4 regions of the Brachybacterium sp. P6-10-X1 genome follow, and region 1 is predicted to be linked to each of the others. Evidence: riboswitches for the same ligand, from Rfam matches in the RefSeq annotation. Region 1 holds a riboswitch; each other region holds the start of a gene.

Region 1 (5,473 bases):
CCACGGGATCGACGTGCTCGCCTTCGCGGTCGTCGCGCCGTGGTCGAAGATGTCCGAGACCATCGACTTCCTGCGCAGCGTCCGCCCTGTCCTCGCCCTGCCCGTGCACGAGGCGATCGCCAGCGACGTCGGCCGACCGATCTTCCTGCGCCAGTCCACGAACCTCGCCCCCGGGAGCACCGAGGTGCGCGACTGGCCGGCCGACGGCGTCGTCGAGATCCCCGCAGGCTGACGGATCGTCATGGGACGCGACGACGCCGTGGAACTCGCCTTCCGGGCGGTGCAGCGGGCCCGGTTCCTGCCCGAGGACCAGCGCGATCGGGCGGACCAGGACGCTCCGCTCCCCATCGGCCACGGCCAGACGAACTCGCAGCCCTTCACCGTCGGAGCCATGCTCCGGTTGCTCGACGTCCCGCCCGGCGCCAGGGTTCTCGACCTCGGATCCGGCTCGGGGTGGACGACGGCGCTGCTCGCGCACCTCGTCGGACCCGACGGGAGGGTGATCGGCGTGGAGCGCCAGGAGGCGCTCATCGAACCGTCGCGACAGGCCCTCCTCGCCGACGACACCGCGGGCGTGGCGGAGATCCGGCTCGCCCGCCCGGGTGTGCTGGGCGCCCCAGAGGACGGCCCCTACAACCGGATCCTGGTCTCCGCCGAGGCGCGGCAGCTCCCGGACGACCTGGTCGAGCAGCTGGCCGACGGCGGGGTGATGGTGATCCCGGTGGGCCCCACGATGCGCCGCGTCGAACGCCGAGGGGACGAGCTGCGGGACACCGAGCACGGAGCGTTCCGCTTCGTCCCCCTGGTGGAGGACTGACGAGAGCTGACGAGGACTGACGGGGCGCCGGCGGCTTCCCGGTCGCAGCGGCGGCGGACGGTCTGTGCGGCGCGCTCCGGCCGGCGGTTACAGTGGCCGTGTGCACGGGAGCCCGGTGAGCCGGGCTGAGAGGGAGTACTCCGACTCCGACCGTAGAACCTGATCCGGATCATGCCGGCGCAGGGAGTCTCCGCAGGGCGAGAGCCGCTGTGCGTCCGTGCCGCGTCGTGAAAGGCACGGATCGTGACCACCGCTGCTGCTGCTGCATCGTCCGCTTCCCCCGCGTCCTCCGCCGCCCCGGGTGAGGGGTCGGCTTCGTCCGTCTCCGCGGACCCCGCCGAGTCCCCGCTGGGCTTCGGGGTCGGTGCCCGGGTCACTGCCGGCGTCATGGCCGACGACTACGCCCGGATCCTCGGCGAGACGCTCTCCGGTCTCGACGAGAGCTCGCTGGTGCGCGAGACCGGCGACGTCTCCACCTACGTCGGAGGTCACGAGGCGGACCTCCTGCGCTGGCTGATCGACCTCGGCGAGGGCCTCGCCCGCACCGAGCACCACGCCACGCTGACCGTGCACCTGTCGCGCGGCTGCCCTGGCGAGGTCGTCTGCGAGCTGCCCGGCGGCGCCGGACCACGACGTGCCGAGGTCCCGCCCCCGCGCCGGACCGGACGCTTCGCCACCGCCGAGTGGGCGCTGTACCCCTTGGCCGACCAGGACACCGGGGACGGCACCGCCCCCGATCACATGCGAGACATCTACGCGGCGATCGACCATGCCCGGGAGCTGGGCACCTTCCGCGGCTCCGAGCACTTCGTGACCCGTCTCGAGGGCGACCTCGGGGACGTCCTCGCGACCGCGCTCGCCGGTTGGGTGCTCGTGGGACGCGGCGTCCAGCACGTGACCAGCCATCTCACGCTCAGTCTCAACAGCCCGTCGCACGAGGTGCGCGATCTCGGTCCGGGGACGCGATGAGCGCCCCCGCCCGTGCACGGATGGACCTGCGCGAGATCGTGCTGATGGTGGTGCTCGGCATCACCTTCGGCTTCCTGTACTGGGTGTTCGTCCAGGCCTGGAACGGTCTGGCGATCGCCATGGGTCCCGCCGGCGACCTCGCCCAGCACGTCCTGGCCGGGTCCTGGCTGCTGGTGGGGCCCGTCGCGGTCGCGATCATCCGTCGGCCCTTCAGCGGCGTGATCGCCGAGGTCCTCGCGGCCGTGGTCGAGGTGGTGTTCCTCGGCAGTCCCGTCGGCCCGCTGCTGCTGGTGTCCGCGGCGCTCCAGGGCATCGGCAGCGAGCTGCCCTTCGCGCTGACCCGGTATCGCCGGTTCGGATGGGGCACCTTCGCCGTCTCCGGGGTGCTCGGCGCCGGTCTCGTCTTCTTCTGGACCGCGCTGCGCATGGGCTGGTACGGGCAGGACATCCTCGCCCTGCGTCTGGGTATGCAGGTCCTCTCCGGCCTCGTGCTCGGCGGCCTGCTCGCCAAGGTCCTGGTCGATGCCCTCGTGCGCACCGGGGTGCTCGACAACTTCGCGATCGGCGCCGCGCGCAGGAGCACCGGTTCGCAGGGGTCCGAGGACGCCGCCCCCGCTCGCCGTGTCCACTGAGGCGCCGTCGGCGTGCGGCGGCGCACCGCACGTCGACCGCGCCCCTGCGGTCTGCGCGGATCACGGCGCGGCCAGCGCCCACGAGAGGTCGGAGGACGGGGACGGGGGCCGGCCGCTGGTCCGGGCGGAGGACGTCGAGGTCATCCTCCCCTCGGGGGACGGCGTCGGGCCCTGGACCGGCACCATCCGGGCGGGCGAACAGATCCTCCTGCTCGGGCCCTCCGGCGCGGGGAAGTCCACCTTCCTGCTGGCGCTGGCCGGCGCCGTGCCGTCCCATGTGCGCGCACGCCTCCGCGGACGGCTGCGGATCGACGGGCGGGACCCGACGGCCGACGGGGTCGTCGCCCTGTCGGACGTCGTCGGATATCTCGGGCAGGACCCGGCCGACGGTGTGTGCCTGCCGGACGTCGCCGACGAGATCGCGCTGCCGCTGGAGAACCGGTGCGTGCCCCGGGCACGGATCGGGACGCAGGTGGCCTCCGCGCTGCGCCATGTCGCGGCGGGGCACCTGCAGCCCCGGCGGACGCGCGATCTGTCCGGCGGCGAGCTGCAGCGCGTGGCTCTCGCGGCGGCGACCGTCGCCGGCCCGAAGCTGCTGCTGCTCGACGAACCCACTGCGATGCTCGATGCCGACGGTGTGGCGGCGGTGCGGGAGAGCCTGGGATCGGTGGTCGCCGACGCCGGGGTGGCGACGGTGCTCGTGGAGCACCGGCTCGACGAGTGGGCGGGGGATCGAGGGGTCGCGGCGCTGCCGGCACGCACCATCGCCCTGGACCGCTCCGGGCACGTGCTGGCCGACGGCCCGACGGCAGGCGTCCTCGCCGAGCACGGCCGCAGGCTGCGGGAGGAGGGGTGCTGGCTGCCGTGGGACCTCGACCAGGAGCTCGCGCGGGAGGACCGCGGCTCCGACGATGATGGTGCCCGGGCGGAGCCCGAGGCCGGAGCCGAAGCCGGGACCGGGATCGCGACCGGGTCCGATGCGAGGATCGAACCGGGATTCCCGGGCCTCTCGGGCCCGAGCGCCGTCCCGCGACCGCTCGCGCTGCGGGCCCGCAGTCTCACGCTCGGGCACGGCGACACGACCGTGCTCTCCGGCATCGATCTCGACCTGGCCGCCGGCGATCTCGTCGCGGTCGTCGGACGGAACGGGGCGGGGAAGTCGACGCTGCTCGGTGCGCTCGCCCGCCTCGATCAGCCGCGGACAGGCACGGTCGTCGGGTCGGCTGCCGGGCTCGTCTTCCAACGACCCGAATCGCAGTTCGTCGGGACGACGGTGCGCGACGAGCTCGCCGACACGGGGGCGAGCCCGGAGCGGATCGAGGAGATGCTGGCCCGGCTGCGGCTCGCGGACTGGAGCGGGTCGAGCCCGTTCCGTCTCTCGGGAGGACAGCAGCGGCGCCTGTCGCTCGCGGCGATGCTGCTGCGTGACCGACCCGTCCTGCTGGCCGACGAGCCCGGGTTCGGCCTCGACCATGCCGCCCACCGCACGGTCATGGGCATGCTCAGGTCGGCGGCTGACGAAGGACGTGCGGTGGTGATGACCACCCATGATCTGCGGGCCGTGTCCGCCGCGGACGCGGTGGTGGTGATCGTCGACGGCACGGTGCTGCCACCGCTGGCCCCCGCCGCGCTGATCGCGGACCGTGCGCTGATGACCGCGGCCGGGCTGGTTCCCAGCGGCGGAGAGGGCGCAGGTCCCGTGGCCCGCGCAGCTGCCGTGACCGGGTCCCGCGGCGGGACCGTCGCCGGGGCCGGCGCCGGGGCCGGCGCCGAGCCGGTCGAGCCTGCTCCGGCGGTCCCGCTCGCGCACCGGAACCCGACGGTGCTGCTGGGGCTGCTCACGGCGGTCAGCGGACTGTGCCTGTTCCTCACCGACCCTGCGCCGCTCGCCGTGCTCTACCTCCTGCTCACCATCGCGGTGATGGTGGGCACGCGCATGGGGCCGCGCCGTCTGCTGCGCGGACAGCTGCCCTTCGCGGTCTTCGCTGCCGGGGTGTTCACCGTCAACGTGCTGAGCAGACCCGGCCGCGAACCGTGGCCGGATCTGCCCGTCCGCGTCACCGAGGAGGGGCTGGTGCTGGGTGCGGCCCTCGCCCTGCGCGCTCTGGTGATCGGGCTCGGTGCGCTCGGCGTCGCCCGCGCGACCGATCCCCGCCGCACCATGGTGAGCCTGCAGCAGCACGCTCGCCTGCCCGCCCGGTACGCCCTCGCGCTTCTCGCCGGTCGTCGTCTGCTCGATGATCTCCCGGAACGGTGGAGCGTCCTCACCCGGGCACACCGGGTGCGGCTGCCGCTGCGAGCTGACGGCTCGGTGCCGCCGCTCGGACCGCGCCGTCTGCTCGGTTGCGCGTTCGGCCTGCTGGTGGACGTGATCCGTGCGGCCGAGCGGATCGCTCTGGCCCTGGAATCCCGAGGGCTCGACGACGGTCCACGGACCGTCTGGAGGCCCGTGCCGTTGACCTGGGTCGATACCGTGCTCGTCGTCGCCGTGGCCGGCGTGGTCACCGGCGTGCTGATCGTGGTCTGAGACGAGCGCGAGGGGAGGGCGGGAGGAGCTTCTGCCGCGCCTCCGGTCGGATCAGAACCGTTCGCCGGTGAGGCGCTCGTAGGCCTCGACGTAGCGGTCGCGGGTCTGCTCGACCACCTCGGCGGGCAGCGCCGGTGGTGGGGTGTCGGTGCCCTTGTGCCAGCCGGAGGCGCGGGAGGTCAGCCAGTCGCGCACGAACTGCTTGTCCAGGCTGGGTTGGGTGCGGCCCTCGACGTAGGAGTCCGCGGACCAGAATCGGCTCGAGTCGGGGGTGAGCACCTCGTCGCCGAGCATCAGGGTGCCGTCGGTGCGCGAGCGGCCGAACTCGAACTTGGTGTCGGCCAGCAGGATGCCGCGCTCGGCGGCGATGCTCCGGGCCCTCTCGTACGCCGCGAGCGTGAGGTGCTCGAGCTCGTCGGCGAGCTCACGGCCCACCAGATCCCGGGCCTGGGCGACGGTGATGTTCTGATCGTGCTCCCCGGCCTCGGCCTTGGTGGACGGGGTGAAGATCGCCGGATCCAGGCGGGA
Region 2 (5,473 bases), 1.7 Mb from region 1:
TCGTCATCAACCTGACGATCCCCACCGCCCACGCCGAGGTCTCCCGGCAGATCGTCGCCGCCGGCAAGCACGTGTGGACCGAGAAGCCGATCACCACCGCCCCGGCCGACGCGACGGCCCTGCTCGAGGCGGCCGACGCCGCGGGCGTGCGCGTGGGCGGCGCCCCCGACACCGTGCTCGGCGCCGGCATCCAGACCGGTCTGCGCACCCTGCGCGACGGCACGATCGGCACCCCCGCCAGCGCGCTGACCCTGTTCCAGTCCCCCGGCCCCGAGTCCTGGCACCCCAACCCCGCCTTCCTGTTCCAGGAGGGCGCGGGCCCGCTGTACGACATCGCCCCGTACTACGCGACGACCCTGGTGCTCGCCCTCGGCCCGGTCGTCTCGGTCAGCGCCGTCGGCTCGCGCGCCCAGGAGCAGCGCACCATCGGCTCGGGCCCCAAGGCCGGCGAGGTCTTCGACGTCACGGTGCCCACGCAGGTCTCGGCGCTGCTGCGCTTCGCCTCCGGCCAGAACGCGACGGTGCTGCTGAGCTTCGACTCCCCGCACACCCGCACCGGCTTCGTCGAGGTCTACGGCACCGAGGCCACCCTCGCCTTCCCGGACCCCAACGTCTTCGACGGCGACTCGGCGCTGACCGCGTACCGCGGGGAGGCTCCGACGGACGTGCCCGCGACCGGCGCCACCACCGGGCGCGGCCTGGGCGTGCTGGAGATGGCGCGGGCGATCCGCGCCGGCGTCCCCCACCGCGCCCAGGGCGAGATCGCCGCGCACGTCCTGGACATCATGGTGGGCATCGAGACCGCCATCGCGGAGGGGTCGATCGTCGAGATCGACTCCACCTTCGCCGAGGTCGAGCCGATGCCGGCCGACTTCGACCCCTTCGCCGCGACGCTGGAGAGCGTGCCGGCGGCGATCTGAGGATCCTGGGGCGCGAGCGGCACTCCGCTCGCGCCCCGTTCACGCTCGGTCACAACCGCTGACGCCTGCGGGCGCCGCGATTACGCTCACGATCGTCCCGCCTCCCCCGTCGACCGAGAGCAGACGACCATGACCCAGAACCTCCTGACCGACCGCCTCGATGCCGGCCCCGTGATCTGCGCCGAAGGCTTCCTCTTCGAGCTCGAGCGCCGCGGATACCTCACCGCCGGGGAGTTCGTCCCCGAGGTCGCCCTCGAGTTCCCCGAGGCCCTGCGCTCCCTGCACCTCGACTTCCAGCGCGCCGGCTCCGACGTCGTCGAGGCGTTCACCTACAACGGCCACCGCGAGAAGATGCGCGTGATCGGCAAGGAGGACCTGCTCGAGCCGCTGAACCGCTCGGCGCTGCAGATCGCCCGAGAGGTCGCCGACCGGGTGCCGGGCAACCTGATGGCCGGCAACATCTCGAACTCGAACATCTGGGACCCGGAGGATCCGGCCCGCCAGGCCGAGGTGCGGTCCATGTTCGAGGAGATGGTCGGCTGGGCCGTCGAGGAGGGCGCGGACCTCATCATCGGCGAGACCTTCTACTACGCCGGCGAGGCGCTGACGGCGCTCGAGGTCGCGAAGGCCTCCGGACTGCCGGTGGTGCTGACGCTCGCTCCGATGGCGTTCCAGGAGATGGCCGACGGGGTGGGGATCGTCGAGACCGCCCGGCGTCTCGAGCAGGGCGGGGCGGACGTGGTGGGACTGAACTGCTTCCGCGGACCGGCCACGATGCTGCCGTGGCTGCAGCAGATCCGCGAGGCGGTCTCCTGCCACGTGGGGGCGCTGCCGATCCCGTACCGGACCACGGCCGAGGAGCCCACCTTCTTCAACCTCTCCGACGTCCGCGCCTCCGTCCCCTCCCCGCACGGGCGGACGTTCCCCACCGCGCTGGATCCGCTGCTGACGAACCGCTACGAGATCGGGGCCTTCGCCCGCGAGGCGTTCGACCTGGGCGTGAACTATCTGGGCGTGTGCTGCGGCGCCGCCCCCATCCACATCCGGGAGGTCGCCGAGGCCGTGGGGCGGACCACCGAGGCGAGCCGCTTCTCCGAGCGCATGGAGAACCACTTCATGTACGGCAGCAACGAGCGACTGCCCGAGCACATCGTGGGCCTGGGCGACCGCGCCTGAGGCAAGCCCGACGGGCTGACGCGCCGACGGGCCGACGGGCCGACGGGCTATGGTGGCTGGACGACACGGGGTGCCCCGCCGGGGCTGAGATCACACCCGCCGAACCTGAACGAGTTCGCACTCGCGGAGGGATGTCATGGATGAGCGTCATCGCATCGGACGCCGCTGCTCCGCACCGCACCGCACCGGGTCGACGGCTCGGTCCGCGGGCGACTCCTCGGCGTGCCCCGGTCGTCCCGGCTGCGAGAGCCGCACCGGGAACCCCACCCCGAGGAGACTCTGTTGAGCACGAGCTTCACCCGCGCCCTGCGTGAGGGCAGCGAACCCACCTGGTCCCGCGCCGTCGGCCATCGCTTCGTCCGCGAACTGCACACCGGCGAGATCCCGGACCACGTCATGGCGGGATACCTGGTCCAGGACCATCGCTTCCTCGACCGCTTCCTGGCCCTGCTGGGAGCGGCCGTGGCCACGGCCGACACCCTCGACGCCCGTCTTCGCCTCGCCCGCTTCGCCGGCGAGGTCGCCGGGGACGAGAACACCTTCTTCCTGCGGGCCTTCGAGTCGCTCGGCGTGACGGAGCAGCAGCGCGCACGGATCCCCGACACCCCGGCCACCGCAGGGTTCCTCGCTCTGTTCGACGAGGCGGCCGCGAGCCGGGACTACGCGGAGATCCTGGCCGTGCTGCTGGTGACGGAGTGGCTGTACCTCGACTGGGCGCAGGCGGCGCCACGCCCCCGGCCGGAGAGCTTCGTGCACGCCGAATGGATCGCTCTGCACGACAACCCCGCCTTCGTGGAGCTCGTCTCCCTGCTGCGCGGCGAGCTGGACCGCGTCGGCCCCGGCCGCGCCGACGCCGCGCGGGCACGCTTCGAACGCGCCGTGCAGCTCGAGCTGGACTTCTTCGACCAAGCCTACGCGCGGCCTCTCGGGGCGGTCGGTGCTCCCGCCGCGTCGGCCGCTCCCGACGCCTCGACGGGAGGCGCCCGATGACCCTGTTCGACGCGTTGAAGAACGACGTCACCGCGGAGTGGCGCCGCTACACGCTCCATCCGTTCGTCGAGCAGCTCGGGGACGGCACCCTGCCGCTGGAGGCCTTCCGGGACTACCTCGTCCAGGACTACCTCTTCTTGGTCCAGTTCGCCCGCGCCAACGCGCTGGCCGCCTACAAGTCGCGCACCCTGGCAGACATCCAGCGCTCGGCCGACGCGCTCGGGGCGGTCCTCGACGAGACCGCCCTGCACGTGCGGCTCACGGAGTCCTGGGGCATCGATCGCGAGAGCCTCGAGGCAGCGCCGGAGAAGCAGGCCACCGTGGCCTACACCCGCTACGTGCTGGACTGCGGGAACTCCGGCGGACCGCTCGACCTCGAGGTGGCCCTGGCTCCGTGCACCATCGGCTACGCGGAGATCGGCACACGGCTCGCCCCGCGCCTGCACGGGGCGCGCGATCATCCCTACCGCGACTGGATCGGCGAGTACGCCGGGGCCGACTTCCAGGGCGCGGCCCGGGCAGCGCGCGAGCACCTCGATGCGCAGGCTGACGGGCCGCTCTTGGCACGACGGTTCCAGGAGCTCGTGGACATCTTCCGCACAGCGACCCGCCTGGAGACCGCATTCTGGCAACAGGCGCTGGACAGCCACGAGAGCTGACTCCCCCACGGTCACGCCAGCATGACACCGGCGATCGTGGCGCTCATGAGATTGGCGAGGGTGCCGCCGAGAATCGCCTTCAGCCCGAGCTGCGCGATCTCGGAGCGGCGCTCCGGGGCCAGGCCGCCGAGGCCGCCCAGCAGGATGCCCAGCGAGGAGAGGTTCGCGAATCCGGTCAGGGCGAAGCTGATGATCGCGGCGGTCTTGGGGCTGAAGGAGTCGATCTGCGGACCGAAGTCGGCGAAGGCCACGAACTCGTTGACCACGATCTTCTGGCCGACGAAGCTGCCGGAGGCCACGGCCTCGTCCCAGGGGACGCCGATCATCGCCATGACCGGGGCGAACAGCCACCCCAGGATCTGCTCGAAGGTCAGGTCCCCGGCGCCGAACCAGCCGCCGACCACACCGATCAGCAGATTGATCAGCGCGATGAGCGAGATGAAGGCCAGCAGCATGGCGCCCACGTTCAGCGCCAGCTTCAGGCCGTCCGCCGCCCCGCCCGCGGCGGCATCGATGACGTTGCTGTAGGAGAGCTCCTCGAGGTCGTCCTCGTCGTCGGAGCTGTCGTCCTCGTCGCGCTCCTCGCCGTCGACGACGGTCCCGGCGTCCGCCCCGGTCCCGGCGCCGGCCGCGCTCCCGGCGGCCATCGTCCTCTTCGTCCGGTGGCTGCTGCTCGCGACCAACGCGGCTTCGCGGGCGACGGCCTCGGGATCGTCCTCCGGCATCAGGATCTTCGCCATCAGCAGCGCGCCGGGCGCGGCCATGAAGCTGGCGGCGATGAGGTATTCCAGCGGAGCGCCGAGCAGCGAGTAGCCCACCAGCACGGAGCCGGCGACGGTCGAGAGGCCGCCGACCATCACCGCGAACAGCCCCGATCGCGAGAGCCGCTTGATGTATGGGCGGATGACCAGCGGCGCCTCGGTCTGGCCGACGAAGATGTTCGCTGCGGTGTTGACCGACTCGGCGTAACTGGTGCCCAGGATCTTGCCGAGCCCGCCGCCGAGCCATTCGACGATCTTCGGCAGGATCTTCCAGTGGTAGAGCACCGCGGTCAGCGACGCGAAGAAGACGATCACCGGCAGCACCTGGAGGGCGAAGATGCTTCCCTCGCCCTCGGCCGGCAGCAGCGGCCCGAACAGGAAGGCGATGCCCTCGCCGGAGGTGTCGATGACGGCCTGGAACCCGGCCGAGACCTTCCCCAGCGCCCATTGGCCGGGACCCCAGTACAGGACGATCACCCCCAGCCCGAGCTGGAGCGCAAAGGCTCCGATCACGGTGCGCAGCCGGATCGCCCGGCGATTGCTGGACAGGGCGACGGCGATGAGCAGGAGGCCTGCCATCCCTCCGATCCCCCAGAGCAGGTCGATCATCGCGCTCACCTCGCAGAGACAGATAGGGGACACGGGCGCGGTCGTCCGCGACAGTGTAGAGGGCACGCGCCCGGGTAGGGTCCACAGGCCCGTGGGCACCGGTCGCCGACTCCAGCAGATGCGCCGGTCCCCGACCGGTTCGCCGCCGACGCCGGGTAGGTTGGCCCCATGGACGCCGCCCATCCTGTGCACGTGCGGGCCGACGACGACGGTCTCCCCGACGAGCAGCTCGTCGGCGAGCTCAGGTCCCTGCTGGCCGCGGTCGACGGCTTCGAGCAGCTGGCCGAGCGGATGATGCTGCTGTCGGACCCGCGGCGCCTGCGGATCCTGTTCTGCATCCATGCCCACCCCGGCGTGC
Region 3 (5,473 bases), 1.7 Mb from region 1:
CTGATGGACGCCTACCGCGACTCGATCACCACGCTGGAGTGGATGACCCCGGCCACCCGCTCGACGGCGCTGGCCAAGCTCGAGAAGTTCACCGCGAAGATCGGCTATCCCGAGCACTGGCGCACCTACGACGGCCTCGAGATCGTCCCCGGCGACCTGGTCGCCACGGTGCGCGCCTCCCGCCGCTTCGACGCCGACTTCGAATACGCGAAGGTGGGCGGCCCGATCGACGAGACCGAATGGCACATGACCCCGCAGACGGTCAACGCCTACTACAACCCCGGCGCCAACGAGATCGTCTTCCCCGCCGCCATCCTCCAGCCGCCGTTCTTCGACGCGGAGGCCGAGGACGCCGTGAACTTCGGCGGCATCGGCGCGGTCATCGGCCACGAGGTCGGCCACGGCTTCGACGACCAGGGCTCCAAGTACGACGGGGACGGGAACCTCGTCTCCTGGTGGACCGACGAGGACCGCGAGGCCTTCGACGCCCGCGCCGCCGCCCTCATCGCCCAGTACTCCGAGCTCTCCCCGCGCGAGCTCGATGACGTCCACCGCGTCAACGGCGCCCTCACCATCGGCGAGAACATCGGTGACCTCGGCGGGCTCTCGATCGCACTGAAGGCCTACCGCGGCAGCCGGACGCCGGACGACGCCGACGCGGTCCTGGACGGCTTCACCGGGCTGCAGCGGGTGTTCCTGTCCTGGGCGACGGTGTGGCGCGGCAAGAACCGCCCCCAGGAGGCGATCCGCCGCCTCGCCGTGGACCCGCACGCCCCGATGGAGTTCCGCTGCAACACCGTGGTCTCGAACCTCGAGGAGTTCCACCAGGCCTTCGACGTGCACGCGGGCGACGGGATGTATCTCGCCCCCGAGGACCGGGTGGCGATCTGGTGAGCGGCAGACCGGACGCTCCCTTCTACGTCGGCACCACCCGGCCCTCCGGGGTCGGGTGGACCCGCATCGGCCTCACCGCGCTGGCGGGCGTGATCGTCACCCTCCTGATGGCCTCTCGCAGCTCCCTGCTGGCCGCCGTGGTGATCGCCGGCCTGTTCGCGCTGCTGACGCTGTGGACCTGGATGGGCCAGCACTGCCGCTTCCTCGTCGACGAGCGCGGCGTGACCGTGAGCCTCGGCGGTTTCCTGCCGCGGCCCAGCTGGCCGCTGGAGGACTTCCGCACCGTGCAGTACCGCACCCTGGCGGCGAACACGGTCGGCGTGACCCTCGGCGGCTACGGCTGGCGCCGGGGGAAGGCGACCTCCTCCACCCGCCCCGAGCTGGCTCCCGTCGGCGACCGGAAGATCTTCACCACCGGGCAGACGCAGCAGCCGCACCGGATGATGGTCACCCGCGCCGGCACCATGGTCGAGATCATCGGCCGCTCCGGCACGAACTACCTGCTGTCCCCCGAGGACGTCGACGCCACGGCCGAGGCGATCGACCAGGCGATCCGCTCCCGGCGCTGACGGGATAGACTGGCCCACGGTCATCCGCTGACAGGGGAGCACCACCACGGTGCTGAGAGTGCGCGATCCGGCGCAGACCCTCGAACCTGATCCGGCTCACACCGGCGTAGGGAGTCGGGATTTCCGCGAGGCGCCGACGGCGTCCCGCGCCCCTTCCGCTCGTGGAAGGAGAAGTGATGACACGCTTTCGCACCGTCGATCTCTTGGTCACCGTGCTGATCGGGGCGGCCTTCGGCGTCGCGTTCCTGGGCTACGGGCAGCTGTACACCCTGATCGGCCCGCTGACGGCGACGTTCAAACCCGCCGAGGGCCTGCTCGCCGGGATCTGGTTCCTGCCCGCCGTGCTGGCGGCCCTGATCGTCCGCAAGCCGGGCGCCGCCCTGCTCGCCGAGATGATCGCCGCGGTCGTCTCGATGCTGCTGGGCAGCCAGTGGGGCTGGGGCACCGCGGTCTCCGGGCTGATGCAGGGCGGAGGGGTCGAGCTGGCGTTCGCGCTGGCCCGCTACCGCCGCTTCACCCTGCCTGTCGCGGTCCTCGGCGGCATGCTCTCCGCCCTGCTGGAATGGGGCTGGGAGAAGATCGCCTACTACCCCGAGATGAGCTGGGCGTACTCGGTGACGATGCTGGGGTTCTTCCTGCTCTCCGGGGCCGTGCTGGCCGGCGGTCTGGGCTGGGCCGCCTCCCGCGCCCTGGCGGCGACCGGCGCCGTGGACTCGCTGCCGGCGGGACGTGAGCATGTCCGCGCCACCGAAGCCTGAGATGGCCGGGGAGCTCACGCTCTCCGGCCTCACGTGGCGGCCCCACACCCGCGCCGAGCCGACGATCGCCGGGCTGGATCTGGTGATCCCAGCCGGTCAGCGGGTGCTGCTGGCCGGGGCCAGCGGCAGCGGGAAATCGACCGTGCTGCGCGCCCTGGCCGGCCTGCTCGATCCGGAGACCGGCGAGGGGACGGGAGCGCCGGGGGCGCCCGATCGACCCGGAGCGCACGGCCTGCTGCTGCAGAATCCCGCAGACGCCCTCGTCGCCGCATCGATCCGGCGGGACGTCGCCTTCGGCCCCGAGAACGCGGCCCTGCCCCGCCCTGCGATCCGGCAGCGGGTCGCGGCCGCCCTCCCGGCGGCGCGCGTGGACCTGGATCCCGAGCGGGCACCGCTCGAGACCAGCGGCGGCCAGCAGCAGCGCATCGCCCTGGCGGGGGCGCTCGCGCTGGGGCCGGAGGTGCTGCTGCTGGACGAACCGACGAGCCTGCTCGATGCGGAGACCGCCGAGCAGGTGCGCTCGGCGATCCTCGCCACCGCCGAGGACCGCACCCTGGTGCTCGCCGAGCACAGGATCGAGCCGTGGCTCCCCCATGCCGACCGGCTCGTCGTGCTGGGACCGCAGGCCCGCATCCTGCTGGACGTCGACGCGGCCACCGCCCTGTCCGAGCACCGCGACGCCCTGGTGGCGGCGGGGATCCTGGAGGACGGGAACGGCGCATCGGCACGGGCCCGGCGCTGCCCGTCGGACGGCGACGGGCGGTCCGTCCGAGCCCACGCGGGGACCGTCGCGGCGCTGCACCGCGTCCTGGTCCCCGAGCGAGGGCTCACCCGCCCCGTCGATCTCACGGTCCGTGCGGGTCGGCTGGGCGTCCTGACCGGCCCGAGCGGGGCGGGCAAGACCACCCTGCTGCGGGTGCTGACCGCGGCGGCCCCTCCGGCCCACGGCAGCGTGCGGCGTCCTGACCTCTCGCGCATCGCGACCGTGCCGCAGGACCCCGAGCACTCCTTCGTCGCCGCCACGGTGCGCGAGGAGCTGCTCGCCTCCCCCTGGGCCGATGACGAGGAGCTGGCCGATCAGCTGCTGGAGCGCGCCGGGCTCGTGCCCCTCGCCCGCGCCAACCCCCACCGTCTCTCCGGCGGCGAGCAGCGGCGCGTCGCGATCGTCGCGGCCCTGGCCCAGAAGCCCGAGCTGCTGGTGCTCGACGAGCCCACTGTCGGCCTCGATGCCCGCCGGGGCGAGGCCGTCCTGGGACTGCTCGAGGACGCTGCCTCGCGCGGCTGCGCGGTCCTCGCCGCCTCCCACGATCCGGCGCTCATCGCCCGGGCCACGGACCGGTTCGACCTGGCGGCGCCTCCCCCGGACGCGGCGGCCCGTCCCCGCCCCCGCCGCCGGATCCCGGCCGACGCGCTGAACCCGCTGACCCTGTGCCTTATCGGGATCCTTGCGGCGATCGGCTCCTTCGCCGTCCAGACCTGGCAGGGCGGGCTGCTCGCGCTGGTGCCGCTGGTGTTGCTCGGGCCGCTCGCCGTCCGCTCGGTGCGCGGCGGTCTGCTGCGCCTGGTGCCGATCGTGCTGTCGGCCGCCTCGCTCGCCTGGACCACCGCGCTGCTGGGCGAGGCGCCGTCGCTGTCGGCGGCGGCCTGGCTGCTGGGGCTGAAGGAGGCCGCCCGGATCACCGTCTTCGTCGCCCCTGGTGTGCTGGCCCTGGGCAGCGTGGCCCCGACGCCGCTCGGCGATGCCCTGGGCGGCCGGCTGCACCTGCCCGCGCGGCCGGTCACCGCCGGCGTCCTCGCCCTGGTGCGGGTGGGCCACCTGGGCCGGCAGTGGGAGATCATCACGGCCGCCCGGATCCAGCGCGGCCTGGGTTCGGCCCGCTCGCCGCGGCTGCTGGCGAGCGCGACCCTGGCTCTCCTGGTGGACACGCTGCGCGGCGCCGAGCAGCAGGCCCTGGCCATGGACGCCCGCGGCTTCGCCGGCGCCACCGGCCGCACCTGGGCCGAGCCCAGCGAGCTGGGGCGGGCCGACGTGCTCGGAGTGCTGATCGGGCTCCTGCTGCTGGTCTGGCCCGCCGTGGCGTCAGCGATCGTCGGGTGAGCCTTACCACGGGTGCGCCGCGGCCGGGGGCGTCGTAGCCTGGAGCGGTGAACGAGGACACCCAGCCCCAGCCCACCGCCGCCGAGGACGAGGCCGTGATCGCGCTGGCGACCACGATGCTCGAGGCGGCCCGCAGCGGCGATGCCGACGCCCTGCTGTCGCTCGTCGACCAGGGCGCCCCCGTGAACCTGCGCGACGGCGGCGGCAACTCGGCGCTCATGCTCGCCGCCTATCACGGGCACGCGGAGCTGGTGCGCGAGCTCGCCGCCCGCGGCGGTGATGTGGATCTGACCAACGACCGCGGGCAGTCGCCGCTGGCAGGGGTCGCCTTCAAGGGCACCACGGACGTGGCGCGCGCCCTGCTCGCAGCGGGCGCCGATCCGCACCGAGGGGCCCCGAGCGCCCTGGAGACCGCGCAGTACTTCGAGCGCACCGAGATCCTCGCCCTGCTCGAGCAGGCCCCGCCCGTCGAGCGCTGAGCCGGAATCGCCGCAGGCGGCCCCCGGGCCTCAGCCCCGTCCTGGGCGCAGCAGCATCGGCACGTGCTCGATGCCGGCCTCGTCGAACGGCTCCCCCACCGTCTCGAAGCCGAGCCCCTGGTACCACCGCTCGAGGTAGGCCTGGGCGTCGACGTGGATCTCCGCCTGCTGATCGAGTTCACGGGCCAGGTCGATGCTCGCCCGCATCACCCGCCCTCCCAGCCCCCGACGGCGCTCCGCGGCGCGCACGGCAACCCGGCCGATGCGCAGGCCGCCGTCGGCCTCGTGCAGCACCCGGGTGTGGGCGGCGGGCTCGCGCCGGAGGCCCGCGGCCTCGGCCACCGGGCCCGGCACCTCGATCCACACCAGCGTGGTGCCCGGCTCGAGGTCGCGCCCGTCCAGATCCGGGTCGGTGGCGCCCTGCTCGAGCGCGAAGACGTCCTGGCGGAGCTTGGCGATCAGGTACAGGGTGCGGGGATCGATCTCGGCGACGGGGCCGCGTCGCAGCACCTCGTCGGGGTGGGTCACGGGCTCAGACATGAGGGCCAGGGTACCGATCGGACGCGGCGGCCGCGTCGACCATCCGCGCCAGCGATTCCCGCCACGCACCGACCATGCCCGGACCGCCGTGCCCCTCGTCCTCGATGATCACCAGCTCGCTGCCGGGCCAGGCAC
Region 4 (5,473 bases), 140 kb from region 1:
CACCTGCGTGATCCCGGCGGCGTCCGAGGCGGAGGGCTCGGCGCCGGCCGGGGCCGACGAGGCTGTGCCGCGGCGGGCCGGCGAGGCTGTGCCGCGGCGGGCCGGCGACGCGGTGGTGCGCGGCGATGCGGTGCCGACGGGCACCTCGATCTCCTGGAAATCCCCGGCCTGTGCCCCGGCCTGCCGCCACAGGAAGAACCCGTACAGCGTCACGACCACCACGACCACCACGACAGCCTGGACCGTGGTGAACGATCCGCCGCGGCCGATCAGCGCCGGCAGGGCGAAGACGAGACCGCCGAGGGCGACGAGCAGCACCAGGTAGGTCGAGGCACCCACGCGGTTCGCCCGCAGGTCGCCGTGGCGGATGCCGGCCACCAGCACGCAGATCCCGAGCGCCAGGTTCAGGATGATCATCGAGACCGCCATCACGGAGTCCCGGGCGATGGTGGTGTGCTCGCCGGGCCCGAGCATCACGGCGGCGATCAGCACCACCTCGATCACCACGATGGACAGCGTCAGCACGAGGGTGCCGTAGGGGTCGCCGAGCCGGCGCGCGAGAGCCTCGGCCTGCTGCACGACGCCGCCCGCGGCGACGATGATGACCGCCACGATCGCGGCCAGCAGCAGGAGCAGGACCGTGCCGGAGGACGTCCCCGGATCCGGGGCGAGCGCGGTGAGGGCGGCGACGGAGGCCCAGCCGAGCACGAGGCGGGAGAGCGCGTCCCGGGTGAGGATCGCGGCGATGAGGGTGCGACCGGTGGGAGCGGAGGAGCGGTCGGGTGACGGCATGGGTGGCGTCCTGTTCCGAGGCCGTCCTCGCCGGGGTCCCGTCGGCCGGGTCGTCCCGGCCACGGCGCCACCGGTCCGAGGGCGGCGCGGCTCCCACGGTAAGCGACCGGGGACGGAGCGGGGAAGCGCTGGTGAGCGACCTGACCGTCACCGCGGCGCGGCCGGTCGTGTGACCGGACCGCGCCGAGGTCCCCTGACAGACGTCTTCGGTCCCGTGGTGTGCGGGCACTCGGGACAGCCTGTCAAATAGTCAAAAAAAGGTCAAGGAAGCGTCATGTGTTCACGGGTGGCGCCCGACCGGTAGGGGCCGGGATCCGGTCGACACCCGGGCAGGAACCGCTCGGCCCCACGCGGCACGCCGGTCGGCACACCGGTCGACGACCGGGCGGTCCCGTGCCGGGGGTCGGCAGGTATCGGGCTGCTGCTAGAGTCGCCGACCAGTGACACGGGGTGCCGTCGAGGTGACGGCTGAGAGCACACCCGTCGAACCTGCCCTGGTCAACGCCTGCGAAGGGATCGTCACCCATGACTGCCAGCACGCCCGGCATCCGACTCCGGCACGCCCTCGAGGTCCTGCGCGAACGCGACCCCCTCGTCCAGTGCCTCACCAACACCGTGGTCCAGCAGATCACCGCGGACGTCCTGCTGGCCGTCCGCGCCGCCCCGGCGATGGTCGACCATCCCCAGGAGGCGCCCGTCTTCGCCGGCGCGGCCGACGGAGTGCTGATCAACGTGGGGACCGTGTCCCCGGACCAGGCTGCGGCGATGCCCGCAACGGCCCGCGCCGCCGCGGAGGCCGGCACACCGTGGGTGCTGGACCCGGTCGCCGTCGGCTCCCTGCCCGTGCGCACCCCGCTCGCCCACGAGCTGCTGGCCCTCGGACCCACCGCGATCCGCGGCAATGCCTCCGAGATCGCCGCCCTGGCGGGCGATAGCGCCGGCGGCCGTGGCGTCGACGCCACCGATTCCGTCGAGGGCGTCCTGCGCGCCGGCGGTGATCTCGCCCGCCGCAGCGGCGCCGTGATCGCCGTCTCCGGGGAGCGCGACGCGATCCTCTCCGCCGACCGCTCCACGGTCCTCACCAGTGGGGACGCCCTGATGCCCCGCGTGATCGGGACCGGCTGCTCCCTCGGCGCGGTCTGCGCGGCGTTGCTCGGCGCCCTCCGCGGCAGCGACCTCACCGCGCACGACGCGGTGCTGGCCGCCCACGCCCTGCTCGGCGCCGCCGGCACCGTCGCCGCCCGCGAGGCCCGCGGCGTCGGAACTTTCGCCGTCGCCTGGCTCGACGCCCTGGACACCCTCACTCCCGAGGATGTCGTGACCCTGGTGCAGATCCAGGAGGGCCCGGCCGGAGCGACGGCATGATGCGACCCTCTTTGCGCGCAGCCCACGCCACCGACCTGCGTCTCTACCACGTCACCGACTCGGAGCTGTCCGGCGGGATCGACGCCGTGCCTGCTGTGGTGCTGGCAGCCGTCCGCGGCGGGGCGGGCATGATCCAGCTGCGGGACAAGAACGCCACCGATGCCGACCTGGTGGCGCTGGTCCGCGAGTGTCGCGAGGTGCTCCGGGCAGAGCTCGGGCCCCGTGCGGCGCAGATCCCGCTGGTGGTCGACGACCGGCTCACCGTCGCCGAGCAGACCCGCTGCCACCTCCATGTGGGCCAGGACGACGTGCCGCCCTCCCGTGCCCGCGAGATCCTCGGCGAGGACCTCATGATCGGCGTGTCCGCCGGGACTCCCGACCAGGTGGAGGAGGCGCTGGCCGACGGGTCGGCCGACATGCTCGGCATCGGCCCGATCCGCGCCACCGACACCAAGACCGACGCCGCCGCACCGCTCGGCCTCGAGGGGCTGGCCGCCTGCCTCGCCCCGTGGGCCGCGGCCCGTCGGACGGCTGGAGCGCAGGGTCGAGACCTTCCGCGCGCCGTGGCCATCGGCGGGATCGATGCCGTGCTGGCCGGGCAGCTGGCGGCCACCGGCATCGAAGGCGTCTGCGTCGTCTCGCGCATCGCCGCGGCGACGGACCCGGAGCGGGCGGCCGCCGAGCTGCTCGCCGCGTTCGAGGAGGGGATCCGTCGTGGATGACGCACCCGGCGCGACCGCCCCGCCCCAGGAATCGTCCCCGTCCCCGGAGCGCCCCGTCATGCGACCGCCCACGTCGCTGACCATCGCCGGCTCCGACTCCGGTGGGGGCGCCGGCATCCAGGCCGATCTGAAGACCTTCACCGCTCTCGGCGTCTACGGCACCTCGGCGATCACGGCGCTGACCGCGCAGAACACCCTCGGAGTGCAGGCCGTGATCCCGGTCGCCCCGCGGGACGTCGCGCGGCAGATCACCAGTGTGCTCGACGACATCCCGCTGGATGCGACGAAGATCGGGATGCTCGCCTCCGCCGAGGTGATCGCCGCCGTGGCGGAGACCCTCGAGAGCCGGAGGGAGGATCTCGGCCGCCTCGTGCTCGACCCCGTCATGGTCGCCACCAGCGGAGACGTGCTGCTGCCCGATATCGCGACGGATCTGCTGCGCGAGCGGCTGCTGCCGCTGGCGGATGTGGTCACCCCCAACCTGCCGGAGGCCGCACGGCTGCTGGGAGTCCCGGAAGCCACCGATGTCGAGGCCATGTGCGAGCAGGCCGAGCAGCTGCGGGGTGTCGGCGTCGACGTCGTGGTCCTCAAGGGCGGCCATCGCGCGGGCGACGAGATCGTCGATGTGGTCGCTCATCCCGGGGGCATCGACCTGCTGCGGGGCGAGCGCGTGCGCACACGAGCGACGCATGGCACCGGGTGCACCCTCTCCGCGGCGATCGCCGCCCAGTACGCCCGCCTCGCCGTCGCGCGGAATCCCGTCGCCGGATCGCTGAGGCGGCTCGCGACCACGCAGGATGCGGCGGACGAGCTGTGCGGGCCCGACGAGCAGGGGTCGGCCGCGGTGCGGGGCTCGGCGGGTGAGCGGGGTCCGGCCCGCTGGCGGGGCGATGACCTCGCGGCGATCGCGGCCGCCCGCGATTTCCTGCAGCGTGCGCTGCGCGGCGGGGCCGAGCAGCAGCTCTCCTTCACCCCGCAGGACGGGCACGGCCCGGTCGATCACCTGGTGACCATCGCCCGTCGCCCGGACCGGGACTGAGCGCGCGCTCGGACATGCCGACGAGCGCGCCGTCGGTCACGACGCCGGGCACGGCGACTCCGGCCCGGGTTCCGCGCCGAGGGCCGTGCCCGGGCGCGGGGCCGCGATGGCAGGGTCCCGGGGCGCGGGTCTCAGGCGCTGCGTGCGGCGAGAGGCTCCGCGCCGATGCGGACGGGACCGGTGACCGCCGGGCGGGAGCCGGTCGTCTCGACCAGATCGACCAGGTGCTCGGTGCTTGCTGCGGGGAAGTCATGGACGTCGGCGGGAATGGTCTGCGGCGCGGTCTCGGCCTCGAGATAGTCGAAGTGGCCGGCCGCGGCGCCATGAGTGTCGGTGACCTTCATCGGATCCTCCTGGAGACGTCAGACGATGATCGCTGGCCCGTCCTGGCCAGGTGAGGACCACCATGGCACCACGACCTCGGATTTCGCGGTACGGCACCTCAAAGAACTGTGGACGGCCGTGGTGTGGGGAGGATCGATCGGTGATCGGCGCTGTGCGGCGACGCTCAGCTCTCGTCGTCGGTCTCGTCGCCGTCCCGGCGGAGTGTCGGATCACCGTGCGCGGCGCGGTAGCGGTCGTCCTCGGCGTCCTCGTCGGCCGTGGACGTATCGCGCGGACGCAGCCCGAGCACTACCCCGAGGGCGCCCCCGATCAGGAACCCGACCACCGCACCCACCAGCAGATTGTCGGTGACCGCGAGCGCGGTGCCGATCCCGACCACGAAGCCGACCATCATGCCGAAGGGGAGCCAGGTGGCGTCGAAGCGGCGGCGCGTGCGGGGAGTCATACGTCCTCTGTCCGGTCGGGGCCCGGCAGGCGCGATACGCGAGCAGGGCACGGTGGTGAAAGCGTAGCCCCGACGCCCGACCGCGGGCATGCCGAGCGGTCGGGTCGAGTCCCACGCCACGACCCGGGGGACCGATGGTCCCGTAATATCCCTGCGTGACCGCTCCCCCCACGACTCTCCAGGCCTTGCGTCGCCCGCGCTTGCTCACCACCGAGGTGCTCGCAGGGGCCGTGACCACCCTCGCTCTCATCCCCGAGGTGATCTCCTTCTCGGTGATCGCGGGGGTCGACCCGAAGGTCAGCCTGATCGCCTCGGTCGTGCTCGCCGTGTCGATGTCGATCCTCGGCGGGCGACCCGCGATGATCACTGCGGCGGCCGGCGCCGTCGCGCTCGTGGTCGCACCTCTGGTGCACACCCACGGGGTCGAATACCTCCTGCCCACCGTGATCCTGGCTGGCATCATCCAGATCGTCTTCGGGGTCACGGGGCTGGCCCGGATCATGCGTTTCATCCCCCGCTCGGTGATGATCGGCTTCGTCAACTCCCTGGGCATCCTCATCTTCACCGCGCAGCTGCACCATGTCCTCGACGTGCCGCGGGCGGTGTACCCGCTGTTCGTCCTCACACTCGTCATCGTGCTCGTGCTCCCGCGGCTGACCAAGGCCGTTCCGGCACCGCTGGTGGCGATCATCGCGGTGACGGCGATCGCGATGATCGCTCACCTGAGCGTCCCGAACGTCGGCGATCAGGGCGAGGTCGCCGGCG

Evidence for each region. Region 1 has a riboswitch for thiamine pyrophosphate ahead of BH708_RS08220 (YkoF family thiamine/hydroxymethylpyrimidine-binding protein). Riboswitches for the same ligand answer to the same signal wherever they lie in the genome.
Region 2: another riboswitch for thiamine pyrophosphate. It lies ahead of BH708_RS15795 (TenA family protein); the one in region 1 lies ahead of BH708_RS08220 (YkoF family thiamine/hydroxymethylpyrimidine-binding protein).
Region 3: another riboswitch for thiamine pyrophosphate. It lies ahead of BH708_RS00250 (ECF transporter S component); the one in region 1 lies ahead of BH708_RS08220 (YkoF family thiamine/hydroxymethylpyrimidine-binding protein).
Region 4: another riboswitch for thiamine pyrophosphate. It lies ahead of thiM (hydroxyethylthiazole kinase); the one in region 1 lies ahead of BH708_RS08220 (YkoF family thiamine/hydroxymethylpyrimidine-binding protein).

The regions. Positions count from the first base shown of each region.
Region 1 is NZ_CP017297.1:1,794,312-1,799,784, reverse strand. It holds gene BH708_RS08230 (MBL fold metallo-hydrolase) at 1-232, shown strand, start outside; gene BH708_RS08225 (protein-L-isoaspartate O-methyltransferase) at 242-817, shown strand; TPP riboswitch at 912-1,021, shown strand; gene BH708_RS08220 (YkoF family thiamine/hydroxymethylpyrimidine-binding protein) at 1,061-1,786, shown strand; gene BH708_RS08215 (ECF transporter S component) at 1,783-2,418, shown strand; gene BH708_RS08210 (ATP-binding cassette domain-containing protein) at 2,408-4,945, shown strand; gene BH708_RS08205 (phosphoribosylaminoimidazolesuccinocarboxamide synthase) at 4,997-5,473, opposite strand, start outside.
Region 2 is NZ_CP017297.1:3,523,337-3,528,809, reverse strand. It holds gene BH708_RS15805 (Gfo/Idh/MocA family protein) at 1-920, shown strand, start outside; gene BH708_RS15800 (homocysteine S-methyltransferase family protein) at 1,050-2,096, shown strand; TPP riboswitch at 2,153-2,245, shown strand; gene BH708_RS15795 (TenA family protein) at 2,379-3,086, shown strand; gene BH708_RS15790 (TenA family protein) at 3,083-3,745, shown strand; gene BH708_RS15785 (NupC/NupG family nucleoside CNT transporter) at 3,757-5,115, opposite strand; gene BH708_RS15780 (helix-turn-helix transcriptional regulator) at 5,284-5,473, shown strand, end outside.
Region 3 is NZ_CP017297.1:58,326-63,798, reverse strand. It holds gene BH708_RS00260 (M13 family metallopeptidase) at 1-894, shown strand, start outside; gene BH708_RS00255 (hypothetical protein) at 891-1,463, shown strand; TPP riboswitch at 1,486-1,593, shown strand; gene BH708_RS00250 (ECF transporter S component) at 1,640-2,221, shown strand; gene BH708_RS00245 (ATP-binding cassette domain-containing protein) at 2,199-4,319, shown strand; gene BH708_RS00240 (ankyrin repeat domain-containing protein) at 4,367-4,798, shown strand; gene BH708_RS00235 (GNAT family N-acetyltransferase) at 4,829-5,338, opposite strand; gene BH708_RS00230 (alpha/beta fold hydrolase) at 5,331-5,473, opposite strand, start outside.
Region 4 is NZ_CP017297.1:1,932,400-1,937,872, reverse strand. It holds gene BH708_RS08890 (calcium:proton antiporter) at 1-792, opposite strand, end outside; TPP riboswitch at 1,229-1,326, shown strand; gene thiM (hydroxyethylthiazole kinase) at 1,318-2,157, shown strand; gene thiE (thiamine phosphate synthase) at 2,154-2,879, shown strand; gene thiD (bifunctional hydroxymethylpyrimidine kinase/phosphomethylpyrimidine kinase) at 2,872-3,918, shown strand; gene BH708_RS08870 (hypothetical protein) at 4,050-4,262, opposite strand; gene BH708_RS08865 (hypothetical protein) at 4,427-4,708, opposite strand; gene BH708_RS08860 (SulP family inorganic anion transporter) at 4,864-5,473, shown strand, end outside.